Regions from separate parts of the [Rhizobium] kunmingense genome, predicted to be linked through region 3. Evidence: predicted binding sites of a transcription regulator. Region 3 holds the regulator's gene; each other region holds the start of a gene.
What was found. Region 3 encodes PhoB, which activates phosphate uptake and scavenging genes when phosphate is short. Its sites were predicted from a motif close to TGTCATNNANCTGTCAT; they were not measured.
Positions count from the first base shown of each region.

Region 1 (6,564 bases), 140 kb from region 3:
CCGCCTGATTGGTTTTATACGCGCATCGGCATCAACACGTAGAGCGCATCGTCGCCCGCCGTGTCGCGGACGAGGGTGGGAGACCCGGCATCCGCCAGCATGAAGATCGCATCGTCGCCGGAAAGCTGCGAAGTGATGTCGAGCAGGTATTTGGCGTTGAAACCGATTTCCATCGCGTCGTTTTCATAACCGACCGCGACTTCCTCCGTGGCGCTGCCCGAATCCGGGTTGTTGACCGTCAGCATTAGCTGGCCTTCGGTCAGCGACAGCTTGACCGCGCGGCCGCGCTCCGAAGAAATGGTCGAGACGCGGTCGACGGCCTTGGCGAAGGTCTGGCAATCGACGCGCATTTCCTTGTCGTTGCCGGTCGGGATGACGCGCTGGTAATCCGGGAACGTGCCGTCGATCAGCTTCGATGTCATGATGATGTCGGCGATCGACAGGCGGATCTTGGCGTCGGACACTTCTACCGTGACCAGGGCTTCCGGGTCATCGACGAGTTTCTGCAGTTCGCCGACCGTCTTGCGCGGAATGATGATGCCCGGCATGCCTTCAGAACCCGAAGGCGCCTCGACATCGGCGCGCGCCAGACGGTGACCATCGGTGGCAACGGCGCGCAGCTTCAGGTCGCCGCCGGCCTCGATCGTGTGGAAGAAGATGCCGTTCAGGTAATAGCGGGTTTCCTCGGTCGAGATCGCGAACTGGGTGCGATCGATCAGCATCTTGAGGTCGGTCGCCTTCAGCTTGAACGTATGGCTGAAAGAGCCGGCGGTCAGATCCGGGAAGTCTGTTTCCGGCAGGCACTGCAGCGAGAACTTGGAGCGGCCGGACTGCACCGTCATCGTTCCGCCGTCCGGTGTCGTCGCCAGCAGCACTTCGGAACCATCCGGCAGCTTGCGGACGATTTCATAGAGAAGGTGGGCGGGAACCGTCGTTGCGCCGGCGGTCTCGACCATGGCCGGAACGCTTTCGGTGATCTCCAGGTCGAGGTCGGTTGCCTTCAACTCGACATTGGCGCCGGAAGCGCGCATCAGGACGTTGGAGAGGATCGGGATTGTGTTGCGGCGTTCTACCACGCGGTGAACGTGGCTCAACGATTTCAGAAGATTGGACCGCTCGAGAGTAATACGCATGGACTCAACCGCTTTCGACCTGGGCGTCCCGCAAGGCGGGTCGCCTGATATTCTTCGGCTCGATGAGAGCCGCATTAAGTGGACGGGCAACTTGGCAGAGATCGGGCTTTGAAGGCAAGAGCAGAAGCGCTGACGCCTGCGTCATTTCGATACTGAGGTTAAGCTGCACACAGAAAACTTGGGGCCCGCGCGCTTGCGGGCGCTCGCCGCCTTGCGCATAAAGGGCGATGATCATCCAATCGAATTGCAAAGCCCTTGGCCGGACCTTCTGAAGCGACCCGCGGCTACCGCGTAGCCAATACATTCGTACCGTCGCGGCCGCTGGAGCCGGCGCTCTATCTGGTCGCCACCCCGATCGGCAATCTCGGCGACATCACGTTGCGGGCGCTGGAAACGCTTGCCGGTGCCGATGTGCTGGCCTGCGAGGATACCCGCGTCACCCGCGTACTGCTCGATCGCTTCGGCATCGCCAACAAGCCCTACGCCTATCACGAGTACAATGCCGACGAGATGGGGCCGCGTCTTCTGGCGGCGCTTGCGGAGGGCAAGTCGGTGGCGCTCGTCTCCGATGCCGGCACGCCGCTCGTGTCGGACCCCGGCTATCGTCTCGGCCAGCTGGCGATCGCGGCCGGATATCGGGTCGTCCCCATTCCCGGCGCCTCCGCACCGCTCGCCGCACTGGTCGCCTCCGGCCTGCCCAATGATGCCTTCCTGTTTACCGGCTTCCTGCCGGCAAAGGACAAGGCCAAGCGCGACCGGCTGGCGGAACTGTCGAAGATCCCGGCGACGCTGATCTTTTTCGAAAGCCCGCACCGCATCACCGCGACGCTTGCCGCTGCCGCCGACGTTCTGGGTGCCACGCGCGCCGCCTGTGTCGGGCGCGAACTGACCAAAGCCTTCGAGGAAGTCAGCCGCGGCACGCTCGGCGAGCTGGCGGAAGCCTTCGCGGATCGCACCGTCAAGGGGGAGATCGTCTTTCTCGTCGGTCCGCCGGCGGCAGACGAGGTGCCGACGGCCGTCGATGTCGATGCTTTGCTCGGTGAGCTTGCGGCATCCATGCCGGCCTCGAAGGCGGCAGCCGAGGCCGCGCGCCTCACCGGTCTTGCCAAGCGCGATCTCTACCAGCGTCTCGTCACGATGAAGGATGGAGATGGCGACAGGAATTGATCGGCAAAAGCGAAGAAAGGCGGAGCGGCGCGGCCATGTCTCCGAATATCTCGCTGCTGCCTGTCTTTTCCTCAAAGGCTACCGCATTCTCGCATTCCGCTATCGCACCAAAGTGGGCGAGATCGATCTCATCGCCCGAAAGGGCACGCTTGTAGCCTTCATCGAGGTCAAGGCGCGGACCCGCGAATCCGATGCTATCGATGCTGTGAGCTATGAAGCCCAGCGGCGGATCAGGGCGGCAAGCGAGATCTGGCTGTCGCGCCGCCGCGATGCCCACTCGCTTTCATCGCGTTATGATGTCGTCGCCGTCCTGCCTGGCCGGCTTCCCCGGCATTTCCCGGATGCTTTTTGACGATGCCGTGAAGTTTTTGCAAAGCCGTGCACTGTCATGGAATTGAAACAAAACTGTTAAGGTCATGTCACGGGGCGACCTTATGGCCATCCTCACCCCACGTTCAGGTGGGCGAGGAGCTCAACAATGTTCAAAACGCTATCTTTCGCGGCCGCTGTGGTGGCTCTGTCTGCAACCACGTCGCTGGCCGCAACCGAAGTCACCTGGTGGCATGCAATGGGTGGGGAGCTTGGCAAGAAGCTCGAGGAAGTCGCCCAGAAATTCAATGAAAGCCAGACCGAATACAAGGTCACCCCGGTCTACAAGGGGACCTATCCCGAGACGCTGAACGCCGCCATCGCAGCATTCCGCGCCAACCAGCAGCCGGCAATCGTACAGGTCTTCGAAGTCGGTACCGGCACGATGATGGCCGCCAAGGGCGCCGTCTATCCGGTCTACAAGCTGATGGCCGACCAGGGTGAAGCCTTCGACACGAAGACCTTCCTCGGCCCGGTAACCGGCTATTATTCCGACACCGAGGGCAACATCCTGTCGCTGCCCTTCAACTCGTCGACGCCGATCATGTATTACAACAAGGACGTCTTCAAGAAAGCCGGCCTTGACCCGGAAGTCGCGCCGAAGACCTGGGCCGAAGTCGAGGAATTCTCCAAGAAGATCGTCTCCTCCGGCGCTGCCAAGTGCGGCTTCACCTCCGCCTGGATCACCTGGGTCCAGACCGAAAACCTGTCGGCCATCCATGACAAGCCGTTCGGCTCGCTCGAAAACGGTTTTGGCGGTTTCGACACCGAGTTCCAGTTCAATGGCGACCTGCAGGTAAAGCATTGGGCCAACCTGAAGAAGTGGCAGGATGAAGGCCTCTTCAAGTATGGCGGTCCGGTCGGTGGCGATCAGGCGGCGACCATGTTCTACGCTCAGGAATGCGCCATCACGATGAACTCGTCGGCTGGCCGCGCCGGCGTCATCGGCAACGCCAAGAACTTCACGCCGGGCTTTGCGCCGCTTCCCTACTACGACGACGAGACCAAGGAGCCGAAAAACTCCATCATCGGCGGCGCGACCCTCTGGGTCCTGAACGGCAAGGACGATGCGACCTACAAGGGCGTCGCAAAGTTCTTCTCCTACCTGTCGCAGCCGGAAGTCCAGGCCGACTGGCACCAGTTCACCGGTTATCTGCCGATCACCAATGCTGCCTACGAGCTTGGCCAGAGCCAGGGTTACTACGAGAAGAACCCCGGTTCCGACGTTTCGATCAAGCAGATCATGCGCGGTACCCCGTCGGCCAATTCCAAGGGCGTCCGCTTCGGCAATTTCGCCCAGGTCCGCACCGTCGTGGACGAGGAATTCCAGTCGCTTCTCTCCGGCCAGAAGGATGCCAAGCAGGCTCTCGACAGCGCGGTTGAGCGTGGCAACGGCATCCTGCGCGAGTTCCAGGCTGCAAACTCCAACTGATCCTTTTTGATCGGTGACACTCGGAGGCCGGCGAAAGCCGGCCTCCATCTGCTTTCCGGCAAACCCGGTGGAGACCCCATGGATACCAAACGAACGACCTTCAACAACAGGCTGCTGCCCTATCTTCTATTGGCGCCACAGCTGATCATCACCCTGGTGTTCTTCATCTGGCCCGCTGCGCAGGCGGTAAAATCCTCCGTCGAACGCGAAGATCCGTTCGGCTTCTCGACCGTGTTCGTCGGGCTGACCCACTACAAGCGGCTTCTGGCCGATCCGAACTATCTCGACAGCCTTCTGCGAACCGGCGTCTTCGCCGTTGCCGTCACCGTTCTGTCGATGGGGCTCGGCCTGGCCTTTGCCGCCGCCGTCGACCGGTTGAACCGCACCTCGCGCATCTACACGACCCTGCTGGTCTGGCCCTATGCGGTCGCTCCGGTCATTGCCGGCGTTCTCTGGTGGTTCCTGTTCAACACCTCGACCGGCATCATGCCGTATTTCCTGTCGCAATTCGGCATCAACTGGAACCATGACCTGAACGGTACCCATGCGATGATCCTGATCATCATCGCCGCCGCGTGGAAGCAGATTTCCTACAATTTCCTGTTCTTCCTCGCCGGCCTGCAATCGGTTCCGCATGCGCTGATGGAAGCGGGCGCGATCGATGGCGCAGGCCCGGTGAAGCGCTTCTTCACCATCGCGCTGCCGCTGCTTTCGCCCACCACATTCTTCCTGTTCATCATCAACGTGAACTACGCCATGTTCGACACGTTTCCGATCGTCGATGCGACGACCTCGGGCGGCCCCGCCCAGTCGACCAACATCATGGTCTACAAGGTCTATCAGGACGGCTTCATCGGCCTGAACCTCGGTTCGTCGTCTGCCCAGTCGGTTCTGCTGATGCTGATCGTCATGGTCCTGACCTTCGTGCAGTTCCGCTATGTCGAACGCCGGGTGCAATATTGAGGATCGACCATGGTTGAAAACCGCCCATTCCTGACATTTATCACTCATGCCTTCCTCATTTTCGGCTTCGCCATCGTCGCGCTGCCGGTCTATGTGGCGGTGGTTGCCTCCACCCATGACCTGCAGACGCTTTTGACCGGTGCGGTGCCGCTTCTGCCGGGGTCGCATTTCATCGAGAATTATTCGGCGATCCTGACCAATGTCTCGGCCGCCCACGGCCTGCCGAACTATTCCCACATGGCGCTCAATTCGCTGGTCATGGCGCTCGTCATCACGGTCGGAAAGATCCTGATCTCGATCACTTCGGCATTCGCGATCGTCTATTTCCGCTTCCCCTTCCGGGTGCTGGCCTTCTGGATCATCTTCGTCACGCTGATGCTGCCGGTCGAGGTGCGCATCATGCCGACCTACAAGATCGTCGCCGATCTCGGCATGCTGAATTCCTGGGCGGGCCTGACGATCCCGCTGATCGCCTCGGCCACCGCCACATTCCTGTTCCGCCAGTTCTTCATGACCGTGCCTGACGAGATCCTGGAAGCGGCGCGCGTCGATGGCGCGGGCGCGATCAAATTCTTCTGGGATATTCTCCTGCCGCTCTCGCGCACCAATATCGGCGCGCTCTGCGTCATCCTCTTCATCTACGGCTGGGTCCAGTATCTGTGGCCGCTGCTGGTGACCACCGACACCGGTTACTACACGCTGATGATGGGCATGAAGCGCATGGTCACGGCCCAGGACGGTGTGATCGCCTGGAACTATGTGATGGCGGGCTCGGTCATGGCCATGCTGCCCCCCATCCTGATCGTCATTTTCATGCAGCGGCTGTTCATCCGCGGCCTGACAGAAACGGAGAAGTGAAATGGCATCCATCGACGTCGAAAAAGTCGGAAAGATCTATACCGGCGGCGTTCGGGCTGTCTCGGACATCAACCTGGCGATCAAGGACGGCGAATTCATCGTGCTGGTCGGCCCGTCCGGCTGTGGCAAATCCACGCTGCTGCGCATGGTGGCCGGGCTTGAGGCGATTTCGGAAGGCACGGTGAAGATTGGCGATAAGGTGGTCAACAAGGCCGAACCGGCCGACCGCGACATCGCCATGGTATTCCAGAACTATGCGCTTTACCCGCATATGACGGTGCGACAGAACCTGGAATACGGCCTGAAGAACCGCAAGACGCCGAAGGCCGAGATCGATGCGCGCGTGACGGAAGCCGCCCGCATGCTGGAGATCACCCAGTATCTCGACCGCAAGCCGCGTGCGCTTTCCGGCGGCCAGCGCCAGCGCGTCGCCATGGGCCGCGCCATCGTCCGCAAGCCGGCCGTCTTCCTCTTCGATGAGCCGCTGTCCAACCTCGACGCCAAGCTGCGCGTTTCCATGCGCGGCGAGATCAAGCGCCTGCAGCGCCGTCTCGGCACGACGTCACTCTACGTTACCCACGACCAGCTGGAGGCGATGACGCTCGCCGATCGCCTCGTGGTGTTGAACGGAGGGCAGATCGA
Region 1 covers NZ_CDRNXG010000001.1:787,783-794,346, reverse strand. The annotation lists gene dnaN (DNA polymerase III subunit beta) at 15-1,133, opposite strand; gene rsmI (16S rRNA (cytidine(1402)-2'-O)-methyltransferase) at 1,389-2,300, shown strand; gene AC0JZ4_RS03995 (YraN family protein) at 2,284-2,652, shown strand; gene ugpB (sn-glycerol-3-phosphate ABC transporter substrate-binding protein UgpB) at 2,779-4,101, shown strand; gene ugpA (sn-glycerol-3-phosphate ABC transporter permease UgpA) at 4,180-5,064, shown strand; gene ugpE (sn-glycerol-3-phosphate ABC transporter permease UgpE) at 5,074-5,922, shown strand; gene AC0JZ4_RS03975 (sn-glycerol-3-phosphate import ATP-binding protein UgpC) at 5,924-6,564, shown strand, end outside.
Region 1: the regulator PhoB is predicted to act here: its motif matches at 2,685-2,701, upstream of ugpB (sn-glycerol-3-phosphate ABC transporter substrate-binding protein UgpB).

Region 2 (6,564 bases), 1.5 Mb from region 3:
CGCCGCAGCGTTCTTCTTTTCCTTGATGGCTTCGGCCGACCACTGCATCAGCAGGTTGACGGTGGCGCTGCCCGAATCGTTGACCTCGGCGATCACCTGGCTGGCGATGCCCTTGGCCTTTTCCGGGTCGCGTTCGCGCTTCAATGCGTCAAACAGGGAATCGGCCGTTCTGGGTGCCGGGACGGTGGTGGCCTGTGCCGCTTGCTGGCTGGGCTCCGGTGTCGATGCCGGCGTCTCGGCCTGCGGCGCGGGGAGGGCTGGCTGCTGCGGTGCCTGTGCTGAAGCCGGAGAGGCCAGCAGCAATCCCGATGCAAGGGCCAAGCCGGATGCAAGGGCCAGTGTCACGGCGGCTGCGGGATGAGAGGTCCTGAAAAGCAAATGGCGCATGCGGATCAAGATAATCCGCATGCGCCGAAGGTCAAAGCCGAATTGTCGCGCTATCGACAATTTGATCGCGGGCGGAAAAGACCGCCCGGACGATCAGCCCTGGCGGGCCTTGAAGCGCGGGTTCTGCTTGTTGATGATGTAGATGCGGCCCTTGCGACGAACCAGACGGTTATCGCGGTGACGAGCCTTCAGCGCCTTAAGCGAGTTCTTGATCTTCATTGTACTGGTCCAGCAGTCTGTGGGCTCATAGAGCCGCTTGTCTCTAACAATCGAAAGCGCGCCGCCTAGTCTCTAAAGATTAAGGGCGCGCCTCAGGTTGGCGTGCAGATAACCCGCGCCTTCGCCTGTGTCAACCTTGTGACGGCGTTTTCCGGCCTTTCAGTTGTGTGACATGGCCCATTTTACGGCCCGGACGGGCTTCCGTCTTGCCGTAGAGGTGGACAAGCACATCCTTCGTCGAAAGCCATTCCGGCAGCGCCAGAATGTCGTCGCCGATCAGGTTGGTCATGACACAGTCCGAATGACGGTCGGGGTCGCCAAGCGGCAGGCCGGCCACGGCGCGCATATGCTGCTCGAACTGCGAAACGACGCAGGCCGCCTCCGTCCAGTGGCCGGAATTGTGGACGCGCGGGGCGATCTCGTTGGCGATCAGCGTGCCGTCTTCCATGGCGAAGAATTCCATGCCGATGACGCCGACATAATCGAGCGCCGACAGCAGCTTTTCGGCGGCTTCGCGGGCCGTCTTCGCCGTTGCATCGGAAATCGCGGCGGGCAGGGTCGAGGTGTGGAGAATGCCGTTTCGGTGAACATTCTCGGCCGGGTCGTAGCAACGCACGGTGCCGTCCGCGGCGCGGGCTGCGATGATCGACATCTCGCGTTCGAAGGCGACGAAGCTTTCGAGAATCAGCGGTACCGATCCCATCGCCTCGTAAACGCCGAGGGGAGAATCGCTTGTCGAACGGAAAACGCGCTGGCCCTTGCCGTCATAGCCGAGGCGGGTGGTCTTCAGCACGCCCTTGCCGCCGAAGTCGGCGAGTGCGGCTTCCAGCTCCGCCTGACTGTCGACGGGGTAGAAGCGGGCCGTCTCGATGCCGCAGTCGTTGAGGAAGCGTTTTTCGACCAGACGGTCCTGTGCCACCTCAAGCGCCTTCGACGGCGGATAAACAGGAACGGAGCGTTCCAGTGTCTCGGCGGCCGAGACCGGCACGTTCTCGAATTCGTAGGTGACGGTATCGCAGCGGCTGGCGAGTTCGGCGAGGGCTGCCGGGTCGTCATAGGCTGCGGTGATCTGTTCGTTGGCGACCTGGGCTGCCGGGCAATCGGCCTGCGGCTCCAGAATGATGGTGCGCAGGTTCAGTCTTGCAGCCGCCATGGCCAGCATGCGGCCGAGCTGGCCGCCGCCGATGATGCCGATCGTCTGGGTTTTCATGCTTCGTCCATCGGGTATTCGGCAACCGCCTCGCTCTGTCGGGCGCGCCATTCGTCGAGGCGGTAGGCGAGATCTTCATCGGTGAGCGCCAGAACGGCTGCGGCCAGAAGGGCCGCATTGACCGCACCGGCGCGGCCGATGGCCAGCGTGCCGACCGGAATGCCGGCCGGCATCTGGACGATCGAAAGCAGGCTGTCCTGGCCGGAGAGCGCCTTGGACTGCACCGGAACGCCGAAGACCGGCAGCGGCGTCATGGCGGCGGCCATGCCGGGCAGGTGGGCGGCACCGCCGGCGCCGGCGATGATGATCTGAAAGCCCTCGTCGCGCGCGCCCTTGGCGAAGCTCACCAGCCGGTCGGGCGTGCGGTGTGCTGAAATGATGCGCGCCTCGTAATCGATCTCGAGGGCATCGAGGGTTTCGGCAGCGTTCTTCATGGTCTCCCAGTCGGACTGGCTGCCCATGATGATGGCGACGGGTGGTGTCTCGGCCATAAAGCGTTCCTAAGCGATAATGTCAGGCAGGATCTGATCTTCGATCTGGGTCATCTTGTCCTTGATGACGAGCTTCTTCTTCTTCATGCGTTGGACGCGCAGTGCATCGCAGCCGACCTCTATCATGGCGTTGATCGCGGCGTCGTAATCCTCGTGCTCCTGGCGGAGCTTTGCCAAAGCCAGCCGGATATCCGCCTGTTCCTGATCAGCCATGTCTTTCGGTCCCCATATCGATCCGGGCTTGTGACCCGGCCCGGCTTAATGCGCAAGCTCCTACCATCAAACCGCGTTAACTGGAAGTTAGCTGAAGCCACGAATTTGCCGCGCTCTTGTCATGAAAACACCTTCGACAAACGCGCAGGATCGTGTCACACTCTCGTCGTAAACCTGAAGCTTCGGCCGATGGGATGGCCGGAGCAGGCAATAAGGAAGGACATGCCACATGACCATCCAGGCTCATATAGCATCGCTTGAAAAGAAGCACGGCGCTCTTGAGGAGGAGCTCCAGACGATCATGTCGTCACCCTCTTCCGACGATCAGGAGATCGCAGATCTCAAGCGCCGCAAGCTGCGTCTCAAAGACGAAGTGCAACGGCTTATGGCGACAACGCGTCACTAAGGCCGGCTAACTGAGCCAATGCCGCCGACCTCACTGTTTTGGCAGAGGTCCTGGAGCGGCACCAAAAAATCCATACCTCTTCTGGTCGTGGCTTCATAAGGGCCACGGCCAGATCAGTTTCAGGGGTCTGTTTTGCCGGATCACCCGGTGGTCAGAACGGCAGTCCGTCCCAGAGAAGCTTAAGGCCGGCGAAGAAGGCCAGGCCGTAGGTCATCGGGTAGAATGTCTCCGCCTTCAGGTGCTTGACGATTGCAGCCCCCATCAGGGTGGCGACGAGCGCTACCGGCAGAAGCGTTGCCGACAGCGTCAGGTTTTCCGTGCCGAGTGCGCCGAGGAAGAAGTAGGGGATCACCTTCACCGCGTTGACGATGGCGAAGAAGCGGATCGCCGCTCCCGTATAGGCTTTCGGATCGAGCCGCATGGGCAGGACGTAGATCTGGAAGGGCGGTCCGCCGGCATGAGCGACGAAGCTTGCGTAACCGGAGAGCGATCCCCAGAAGGTGGCGGCGACCGGCCGGTGGGGCAGGGGCGCGGCCACCTGGCCGCGACGGCCATAGACCTGCCAGAAATAGCGGACGGTGAAGAGGATCGTCGCCGAGGCGATGACCAGTCGCAGCGCATTGTCCGACACATATGCCGAGGTCGCCCAGCCGAGCGCGATGCCGATGACGCCGCCGGGAAGGATCATCAGCAGCGTCTTCGGGTCGTTGAACTTCCGCCACGACCAGAGTGCGACGATATCCATGAGGATCAGGATCGGCAGGAAGATTGCCGCCGCCTGGACCGGATCGACGGCAAGCGACATGATCGGCACGCCAAGAAGCCCGATCGCGCCGCCGATGCCGCCTTTCGACAGGCCGACCAGCATCACAGCCGGTACGGCATAGATAAAGAAATCGAGACTGGGCAGATCTATCATCGGGCGGGGCGCTGCTGGTGGTTGATCCTTCTATCCGTCCGGTCTATCGAATTGGCGAGAGAAAACCAGAGCGGATGGTGGCCGATACGGTACGCCTCGCATCATGGTAAGAGTGATCGGGAAGAAACATGACTGAACCGGAAGACCGCTGCCGCCTCGTGCTGATCGTGCCGGACGATGAAGATGGCGCGCGCCAGGCCGACAATCTGAAAGCGGCGCTTTCGGGCGGAGACGTCGCCTCCGTCATCCTGCCGCAATACGGGCTGGACGATCAGGCGTTCCAGAAGCGCGCCGAAGTGCTGGTGGCGCTGATCCAGGATGCCGGTGCCGCCGCCATCATCGCCGGCGACAGCCGGGTTGCCGGCCGTGCCAAGGCCGACGGCCTGCATATGGACGGCTCGCTGGAAGATCTCGGCGAGGCGATCGAGAAATTCGCCCCGAAGCTGATCGTCGGTGCCGGCGGCGCGTCCGAACGGCATACGGCGCTGGAAGTCGGCGAATTGCGCCCCGACTATATCTTCTTCGGCCGTTTTGACGGCGACATCAAGCCGGAGGCGCATCCGAAGAATGTGGCGCTGGCTGAGTGGTGGGCGTCGATGATCGAAATCCCCTGCATCGCCATGGGCGGCACGAGCGTCGAATCGGTCGTTGACGTCGCCGAGAGCGGCGCGGAATTCGTCGCACTTCGCAGCGCCGTGTTCGAAAGCGAGGCTGGTCCTTTCGAAAGCGTGAAGCAGGCCAACGCCCTGTTGGACGAAAAAGCGCCACGGTTTGGGGCTTGATGGTTCGCATGCCATCGATTTCGATTCTTCGCCTGTCCGCTCTCTCGATCAGCTCGGCACTTGCGCTGTCGCTGGCGGTGGAAGCCATGGCGCAAGCCCAGTCGCAAGCTCCTTCCAGCCGCGTGATGACGCGGCCGGTCGGACCGGATGCGGGCAGGATCGAGCAGGAGCAGCAGCCGGACGGCATCGTGCCTTCCGGGGGCGTCGAGCTTTACCGGCGCATGGGCGCGGACCTTCCGGCACCGCCGGAAGAAAAGCCCTATGACGGCAAGATCGACGAGGCTTATGGCGCGTTTCAGCGCGGCCTTTACATCACGGCAATGAGCAAGGCGCTGGAGCGGGCCGAAAAGGGCGATGCCGCGGCCCAGACGCTGGTTGCCGAAATGATGACCAAGGGGCTTGGCGGCATTCCGCGCGACCCGAAGGCCGCTGCCTTCTGGTACGGTCAGGCGGCCGAGGGCGGCGATCCGGCGGCGATGTTCGAATACGCACTGCTTTTGATGCGCGGCCGCATCGTCGAGGCGGACCGCAAGAAGGCCGACGAATACATGCGCCGCGCCGCCGAGGCCGGCAATGGTTCGGCGCAGTTCAACTGGGGCCAGATCCTGATTTCCGAAAATCCGGGCGACAGAGGCATGGAACTGGCGCTGCCGTTTTACGAGAAGGCGGCCGAGCAGGGGCTGGCGGATGCGCAATACGCCGTGGCGCAGCTCTACACCTCGCTGCGCAATGTGCCGCCTGAAAAGCTTTCTAAGGCACGCGAGTGGATGGAGCGTTCGGCCAAGGCCGGTTATGATACCGCGCAGCTCGACATGGGCATCTGGTATGTCAACGGCGTTGCCGGCGAGCGCGATTTCGACAAGGGCTTCGAGTGGCTGCGGATCGCCGCCATGCGCGGCAACGTGGTGGCGCAGAACAAGCTGTCGCATCTCTATATCAATGCGCTGGGCACGCGGCCCGATCCTGTCGAGGCGGCCAAGTGGTATGTGCTTTCGCGCCGCGCCGGCCTGCAGGACGCAGAGCTTGAGGATTTTTACCTCGGCATCAATGAAGAACAGCAGAAGCAGGGCATCGACGCCGCCAACAGGTTCCGGCGGAACTGAAAGCGCTGCGGTCTTGCAGTTATGCCTGGGGCAAGCCGCTGTCTTGTCGTTTCTTCAGCCCTGTGCGGCCTTCAGGGCGAAAAGAGCGCCACGGATGATGAAGCCGTGGCCGACGGCCAGTGCAAGGCTGGTGAAGATCCAGATCGCCGACAGAAGACCGAGATTGTCGAGCATCTTCCTGTTCAAGATCGGTGCGAGCATGAACACGATCAGCACGAAAAGCATGGCGCCGGGAAGCAATGACAGGGCGACCGCGGAACGGGCGAAATTGTCGGGATTGCCGGAAAGATCGAAATGGATCGGCAGCATCGCATCTGCCGGCAGGGCGGACCAAAGGCCGATCGACAGGAACGTCATGGTGAGAAGCATGCCGAGGCAGACGAAGAATGGAACGGGCATGCGCATGATCGGGTCTCCTTGATTGTGCCGCCATCCTTTCGCAGGCTGCGACAAGAATGACAACCGCGGCCTTTGCGCGCATGACTTGAATTTCCCGGCAATTTGTGGTCTTGAAGCCGCCCAATCAACAATAATCAGTCTAGCCCGCTTGCCCGGTCATCCGGTTTCCGGGGCAAAAGGATTCCGAAATGGCCCGTTCAGCTCTCCTCAACGTCATGGTTCAGGCCGCCTTGAAGGCAGGCAAGTCGCTTACCCGAGATTTCGGCGAAGTGCAGAACCTGCAGGTTTCGGTGAAGGGACCGAGCGACTTCGTTTCGCAGGCCGACCTGAAGGCCGAGAAGATCGTCCGCGACGAGCTTCTGAAGGCCCGCCCGACCTACGGTTTCCTCGGTGAGGAAGGCGGCGAGGAAAAGGGTACCGATGGCGCGCATCGCT
Region 2 covers NZ_CDRNXG010000001.1:2,125,347-2,131,910, forward strand. The annotation lists gene AC0JZ4_RS09960 (hypothetical protein) at 1-387, opposite strand, end outside; gene ykgO (type B 50S ribosomal protein L36) at 481-606, opposite strand; gene AC0JZ4_RS09970 (5-(carboxyamino)imidazole ribonucleotide synthase) at 737-1,816, opposite strand; gene purE (5-(carboxyamino)imidazole ribonucleotide mutase) at 1,813-2,307, opposite strand; gene AC0JZ4_RS09980 (YdcH family protein) at 2,317-2,520, opposite strand; gene AC0JZ4_RS09985 (YdcH family protein) at 2,750-2,926, shown strand; gene AC0JZ4_RS09990 (sulfite exporter TauE/SafE family protein) at 3,078-3,845, opposite strand; gene AC0JZ4_RS09995 (thiamine phosphate synthase) at 3,974-4,627, shown strand; gene AC0JZ4_RS10000 (tetratricopeptide repeat protein) at 4,636-5,730, shown strand; gene AC0JZ4_RS10005 (DUF1648 domain-containing protein) at 5,785-6,135, opposite strand; gene AC0JZ4_RS10010 (inositol monophosphatase family protein) at 6,318-6,564, shown strand, end outside.
Region 2: the regulator PhoB is predicted to act here: its motif matches at 2,674-2,690, upstream of AC0JZ4_RS09985 (YdcH family protein).

Region 3 (6,564 bases):
GGTCATAGAGTTCCGCGACACCGAGGCGCACGCGCGTCGGGATCTGTTCCGACTGGCGGAAATAGACGCCGGCAATCTCCTCCAGTGAAGAGCCGTCGAGCGGCACAATGCCCTGATAGGGCTGCATGCCGTGTCCCTGATCGATGGTGAAGGCGAGAACACCCTGACCGAGAAGCTCGGGCGGAGTGATCTTGCCATCCTTGATGGCGGCAGCGAGCGCATCCTCGTCATAACGGGCATAGGCGCGCAGGGCATCCGGCGTCGAGAAATCGGCAACCAGCAGATCGACCGGACCGTCACCCTTGGTCTGGATGGTGAACTTGCCGTCAAACTTGAGCGAGGTGCCAAGCAGCGCGGTCAGAACGATCGCTTCGGCCAGGAGGCGGGCAACCGGTGCCGGATAGTCATGCCGGCCGAGGATCGTGTTCAGAAGCGGGCCAAGCTGCACCGCACGGCCGCGCACATCGAGACCTTCGACCTGGAAGGGCACGACCCTGTCGTCGCCGGCAAACGGGAGATCGTTCAGTTCCAATGTTGCTTCCGCCATCATATACTCCTTCGTGCCGATAGCGCGACCTTTACACAAAGGGCGGCCCGAGCGGAACCGCTGGCCACCTCAAAAGGTCTCGGCAATGTCATGTTGAAGCGCCCCGGCATGGCGTCGGCCTGCCATTCGGCGCGTTGGAAAGCCGACAGATGGTGTCGCTCAAGCCGGAGTTCAAGATGCCGTGAGGGGACCGCTCAAACGGCCCCGAAACACCAGGCCAGGATCGATTTCTGGGCATGCAGACGGTTCTCCGCCTCATCGAAGACAACCGACTGCGGGCCGTCGATCACGGCGTCGGTGACTTCCTCGCCGCGGTGCGCCGGCAGGCAATGCATGAACAGCGCATCGGGATTGGCCTGCTTCATCAATGCCTCGTTGACCTGATAGGGCTGGAAGATGTTGTGGCCGCGCGCCTTGTGCTCCTGGTTCATCGACACCCAGGTATCGGTGACCACCACGTCCGCGCCGGCAACCGCGCGCTCGACATCGTGGGTCAGCATGATGTCGCCGCCGTTGTCGCGCGCCCAGTTCAAGATCTTGTCGTCCGGCTCCGAGCCCATAGGCACGGCCATGGTCATGCGGTAGCCGAAACGGGCCGAGCCTTCGACCAGCGAATGAAGCACATTGTTTCCGTCGCCGGTCCAGGCGATCGTCTTGCCTGCCACCGGGCCGCGATGTTCCTCGAAGGTCATCAGGTCGGCCATGATCTGGCAGGGGTGGGTCAGGTCCGTCAGCGCATTGATGACCGGTACGGTGGCGTGTTCGGCCATTTCCATCAGGCGCGTGTGGTCCGTGGTGCGGATCATGATCGCATCGACATAACGCGACAGAACCTTGGCCGTGTCGCCGATCGTCTCGGCGCGGCCAAGCTGCATTTCGGTGCCGGAGAGGAACAGCGTTTCACCGCCAAGCTGGCGCATGCCGACATCGAAGGAGACGCGGGTACGGGTCGAGGGCTTTTCGAAGATCATCGCCAGCATCTTGCCGGCCAGCGGCTTGTCGGCGGTACCGGCCTTGGTCGCCTGCTTGCGCGTCTTGGCGTCATCGAGGATGACGCGCAGATCGGCCGAGGAGACCGTGGATAGATCGAGAAAATGCTTCGGAGATGCCATGTTATGTTCCCTATCAAGAGGGAACCATCAATGGCGCCCCCCTGCCTGCCCTCAGGCGGATTTCTTCAGCTGTTCGGCGGTGAGCGCTTCCGCTGCGCGCTCGATGCGGGCAAGGCCTTCGCGAGCCTCTTCCGCGGTGACTGTGAGCGGCGGCAGCAGACGCACGACATTGTCGCCAGCCGGAACGGCCAGCATCTTCTCTTCGCGCATGCCGGTCACGAGATCGCCTGCCGGAACCTTGGCCTTGATGCCGAGCAGCAGGCCTTCACCGCGGATATCCTCGATCACTTCCGGGAAGCGATCCTTGAGTGCCGCCAGACCCTGGCGGAAAACAAGCGATACGTCGCGGACATTTTCGAGGAAGCCTTCAGCCAGGACGATATCGAGCACAGCATTGCCGCAGGCCATGGCGAGCGGGTTGCCGCCATAGGTCGTTCCATGAATGCCGGGCTTCATGCCGGATGCGGCCTCGGCCGTCGCAAGGCATGCGCCGAACGGGAAGCCGCCGCCGATGCCCTTGGCGATCGCCATGATATCCGGCGTGATGCCCGCCCATTCGTGAGCGAAGAACTTGCCGGTACGGCCGACGCCGGTCTGGACCTCGTCGAGGATCAGCAGCAGGCCCTTCTCATCACAGATGCGGCGAAGCTCGCGCATGAATTCCTTCGGAACGGCGCGCACGCCACCCTCACCCTGGATCGGCTCGATGAGGATCGCACCTGTATTTTCATCGATCGCGGCATTCAGCGCTTCAAGATCGCCGAAAGGCACCTGATCGAAACCCTGCGCCTTCGGCCCGAAACCTTCCATGTACTTTTCCTGACCGCCGGCAGCGATCGTCGCGATCGTGCGGCCGTGGAAGGCGCCTTCGAAGGTGATGATGTGGAATTTTTCCGGGTGCCCCTTGGAGAAATGGTAGCGGCGTGCCGTCTTGATGGCGCATTCCAGCGCTTCCGCACCCGAATTGGTGAAGAACGCCTTGTCGGCGAAGGTCGCTTCCGTCAGGCGACGGGCAAGGCGCTCCTGCTCGGGGATCTCGTAGAGGTTCGACAGATGCCAGACCTTCTCGGCCTGCGACTTCAGTGCTTCGACGAGATGCGGATTGGCATGGCCGCAGGAGGTCACGGCGACGCCTGCGCCGAAATCCAGATATCGCTCGCCGCGTTCCGTCACGAGCCATACGCCCTCACCGCGCTCGAAGCGCAGCGGGGCCCGGGCAAAAGTGTCGAAAAGCGCGGCTTCAGCCATGGCGACATCACTCCTGAGGCAATCAATGTCCCGTTCGAAAAAGGACATTTCAAAAAATCAAAATGCCGCCCTCGGGGCGGCGGTCGCACTATCATCGCTCGACAGGGGAATGTCAACAAAACTCGCGGAATTGCAGGGCCTTCGCCCCCTCGGGCCACCACCACCGGCTGTGGCAAAAATGACTCGACAGGGAAGCAAGTTGGGGAAAACCCGAAAATCGATTCCCGACGATTCCCCGGACTCTTGTCACGGAGTCAACCGACCTCTAGGTTAATGGTCAATTACTAGACTGCATGCGGCGGAACTAGTCACCGACAAGCTATATATAGTATCTGCGACGGGTTTTACATCCGCCGCATCGGAGACGGATTCTGCATGCCGAAGTCGTTCAAAGGCGGAGAACGGGCATGAACTGGACAGACGAGCGCGTCGAAAGACTGAAGAAACTCTGGGCAGAGGGCCTCAGCGCCAGCCAGATTGCAGCACAACTTGGAGGCGTAAGCCGGAACGCCGTCATCGGCAAAGTTCACCGTCTCAACCTTCCGGGTCGCGCCAAGGCAGGCGGCACCGTTGCCACCAACCGCGCCGTCAAGCGCCCGGCTGTCGCGCCTCGCCCGCAGACTTTCGCCTCGCGTACGGCAACGGCCACCCGCACCGTTACCCGCCCGGTCGGCGCAACCGTCGTCCACGAGGAAATCGAGATCGAAGCCCGCCAGGAACTGGTGCTGCGCCCGGCAGCCAATATCGTCCTGCCGATCTCCAAGAAACTCGCCTTGACCGAACTGACCGAGCGCACCTGCAAGTGGCCGGTCGGCGACCCGCTGACGGACGATTTCCATTTCTGTGGCTGCGAGTCCCAGGACAGCTCGCCCTACTGCAAGTACCACGCAAAGCTGGCTTACCAGCCGGTACACGAGCGCCGTAAGGCGGGTGCAGCACGCGCCTGACCGGCACGGCACGGACTTCAAAACAGCGGGCTTTAAGGCCCGCTTTTTTATTGCCGGTCCCTGGACATGCCCCGGCTGCAAGGCAGGATTGCCCGTTCGACGCTTGCCCTTCGCAGCACAAGACCTTATTTATTCTGTGAGCGAGGACGACCTCCCCCAGTATGGGCATCAACAACCGGGACGACCCGGCAGAGCCCAAGGGGTATAAAGTCATGCGGACCACACGCGACCGTATTCGCCACGCCATCAGCTTCGAAATCATCGGACTTGCGCTGTTCATTCCGTTCAGCGCTTTCGTGTTCGACATGCCCATCTCGCATATGGGCGTGATCGGCATCGTTTCATCGACGCTCGCGACGATCTTCAACTATGTCTACAATCTCGGCTTCGACCATGCGATGCAGCGCCTGCGCGGCACTACGGAAAAAACGCTGGCTCTGCGCGTCCTGCATACGGTTCTTTTCGAACTCGGCCTGCTGGTCGTGCTGTTGCCGTTCATCGCCTGGTATCTCGGCGTGACGCTCTGGCATGCGCTGGTGATGGATATCTCGTTCGCGCTCTTCTACCTGGTCTACGCCTTCGTCTTCAACTGGAGCTACGACCGGGTGTTTCCTCTGCCCGAATGGCAGGAGAAGGCAGAAGCCTGATCTCTTCCCAAAAAGAAATCAGCCCGGAAGCGTCGACCGCTTCCGGGCTGATGTTCGTTCCGTCAGATCCTGTTGATCAGGATTCCATGGAATAACCCGCACCGCGAACGGTGCGGATGACATCCTGCATGTTGGAGAAGTTGAGCGCCTTGCGCAGGCGACCGACATGGACGTCGACGGTGCGTTCGTCGACATAGATATCGTGGCCCCAGACACCGTCGAGAAGCTGAGAACGCGAGAAGACGCGGCCCGGCGAAACCATCAGGAATTCCAGAAGGCGGAATTCCGTCGGACCGAGGCGCACTTCGCGGCTCTTGCGGTGAACGCGATGGGTCTCGCGATCAAGCTCGATGTCTCCGCATTTCAGAACGCTGGAGAGAACCTCCGGCTTGGCGCGGCGCAGCATGGCCTTGACGCGGGCCATCAGCTCGGGCGTCGAGAACGGCTTGACGACGTAATCGTCCGCGCCGGTCGCGAGGCCGCGAACGCGTTCGCTTTCCTCGCCGCGGGCCGTCAGCATGATGATCGGCAGACGTTCCGTCTCCGGCCGCATGCGCAGGCGCCGGCACAGTTCGATGCCCGATACGCCCGGCAGCATCCAGTCGAGGACCAGAAGATCCGGAGCGCGTTCCTGAAGCCGGATTTCCGCCTCGTCCCCCCTAAGGATGGTCTCGACTTCGTAGCCTTCGGCTTCGAGGTTGTAACGGAGGAGGACGCTCAGCGCCTCCTCGTCTTCCACTACCGCAATTCTTGGCTGCATCCTCATTACGCTCCGTCAGGTACGCTGCTGCATCGGCCCGAAAATCGGCTCGATTTTCGGAAGGCCCGATGCGCAGTTTCTTAGCAATCGAGCGCCCCATGCACGTCCTTAAGGACGTGCGGCCCTCCGGCAGCAATCACTCGGCGACAGCGCCGACAGTGTTTGCCGTATCATCCTTCGGGCGCTCGCCTTCCGGCGCCGCACCCGTGGTCATGTAGTAGATTGTCTCGGCGATGTTGGTCGCGTGGTCGCCGATACGCTCGATGTTCTTGGCGCAGAACAGGAGATGCGTGCAGGTGGTGATGTTGCGCGGATCTTCCATCATGTAGGTCAGAAGCTCGCGGAACAGCGACGTGTACATCGCGTCGATCTCTTCATCGCGCGAGCGGATCGCCTCTGCCCGTTCCGCCGAGCGGGTGGCGTAAACATCGAGAACATCCTTGAGCTGGACGGCCGCGAGATCCGACAGATGCTCGAGACCGCGGGCAAGCTTGCGCGGCACGCCGGTGCCCTGCACCGCGATGACGCGCTTGGCAGTGTTCTTGCCAAGATCACCGACGCGCTCCAGATCGGCTGCGATGCGCAGGGTGCCGATGATTTCACGCAGGTCGGCCGCCATCGGCTGACGCTTGGCGATGGTGACGATCGCCTTGTCCTGAATTTCGCGTTCGGCGTGATCGAGGATCACGTCGTCGGAGATGACCTTCTGGGCAAGCGCAGAGTCGGAGTTGACCAGAGCGCGCACGGCATCGCCGCACATCTGCTCGGCCAGGCCGCCCATTTCGGAAATGCGGCGGCGCAGATATTTCAGTTCTTCGTCGTAGGCAGAAAGGATATGACTGGATACCATCTTCTTGTCCTTGAAAATCCGTAGCAGCAGGCAAATGGCTTATCGCCGATCAGCCGAAGCGACCCATGATGTAATCCTGGGTGCGCTGGTCATCCGGATTGGTGAACATCTTGTCCGTGTCGTTCTCCTCGACCAGCTGGCCGAGATGGAACATGGCGGTGCGCTGCGAGACGCGGGCCGCCTGCTGCATCGAGTGCGTCACGATGACGATCGTGTAGTTGGCGCGCAGCTCGTGGATGAGTTCCTCAACCTTGGCGGTGGCGATCGGGTCGAGCGCCGAGCAGGGTTCGTCCATCAGGATCACTTCCGGCGAGACCGCGACCGCACGGGCGATGCAGAGACGCTGCTGCTGGCCACCGGAGAGACCGGTGCCGCCTTCATGCAGGCGATCCTTGACTTCGGCCCAGAGGCCGGCGCGCTGCAGAGATGCCTCGACGATCGCATCCATATCCG
Region 3 covers NZ_CDRNXG010000001.1:649,587-656,150, forward strand. The annotation lists gene AC0JZ4_RS03290 (Hsp33 family molecular chaperone) at 1-547, opposite strand, end outside; gene argF (ornithine carbamoyltransferase) at 742-1,659, opposite strand; gene AC0JZ4_RS03300 (acetylornithine transaminase) at 1,711-2,907, opposite strand; gene AC0JZ4_RS03305 (GcrA family cell cycle regulator) at 3,315-3,854, shown strand; gene AC0JZ4_RS03310 (PACE efflux transporter) at 4,067-4,501, shown strand; gene phoB (phosphate regulon transcriptional regulator PhoB) at 4,578-5,261, opposite strand; gene phoU (phosphate signaling complex protein PhoU) at 5,398-6,111, opposite strand; gene pstB (phosphate ABC transporter ATP-binding protein PstB) at 6,161-6,564, opposite strand, start outside.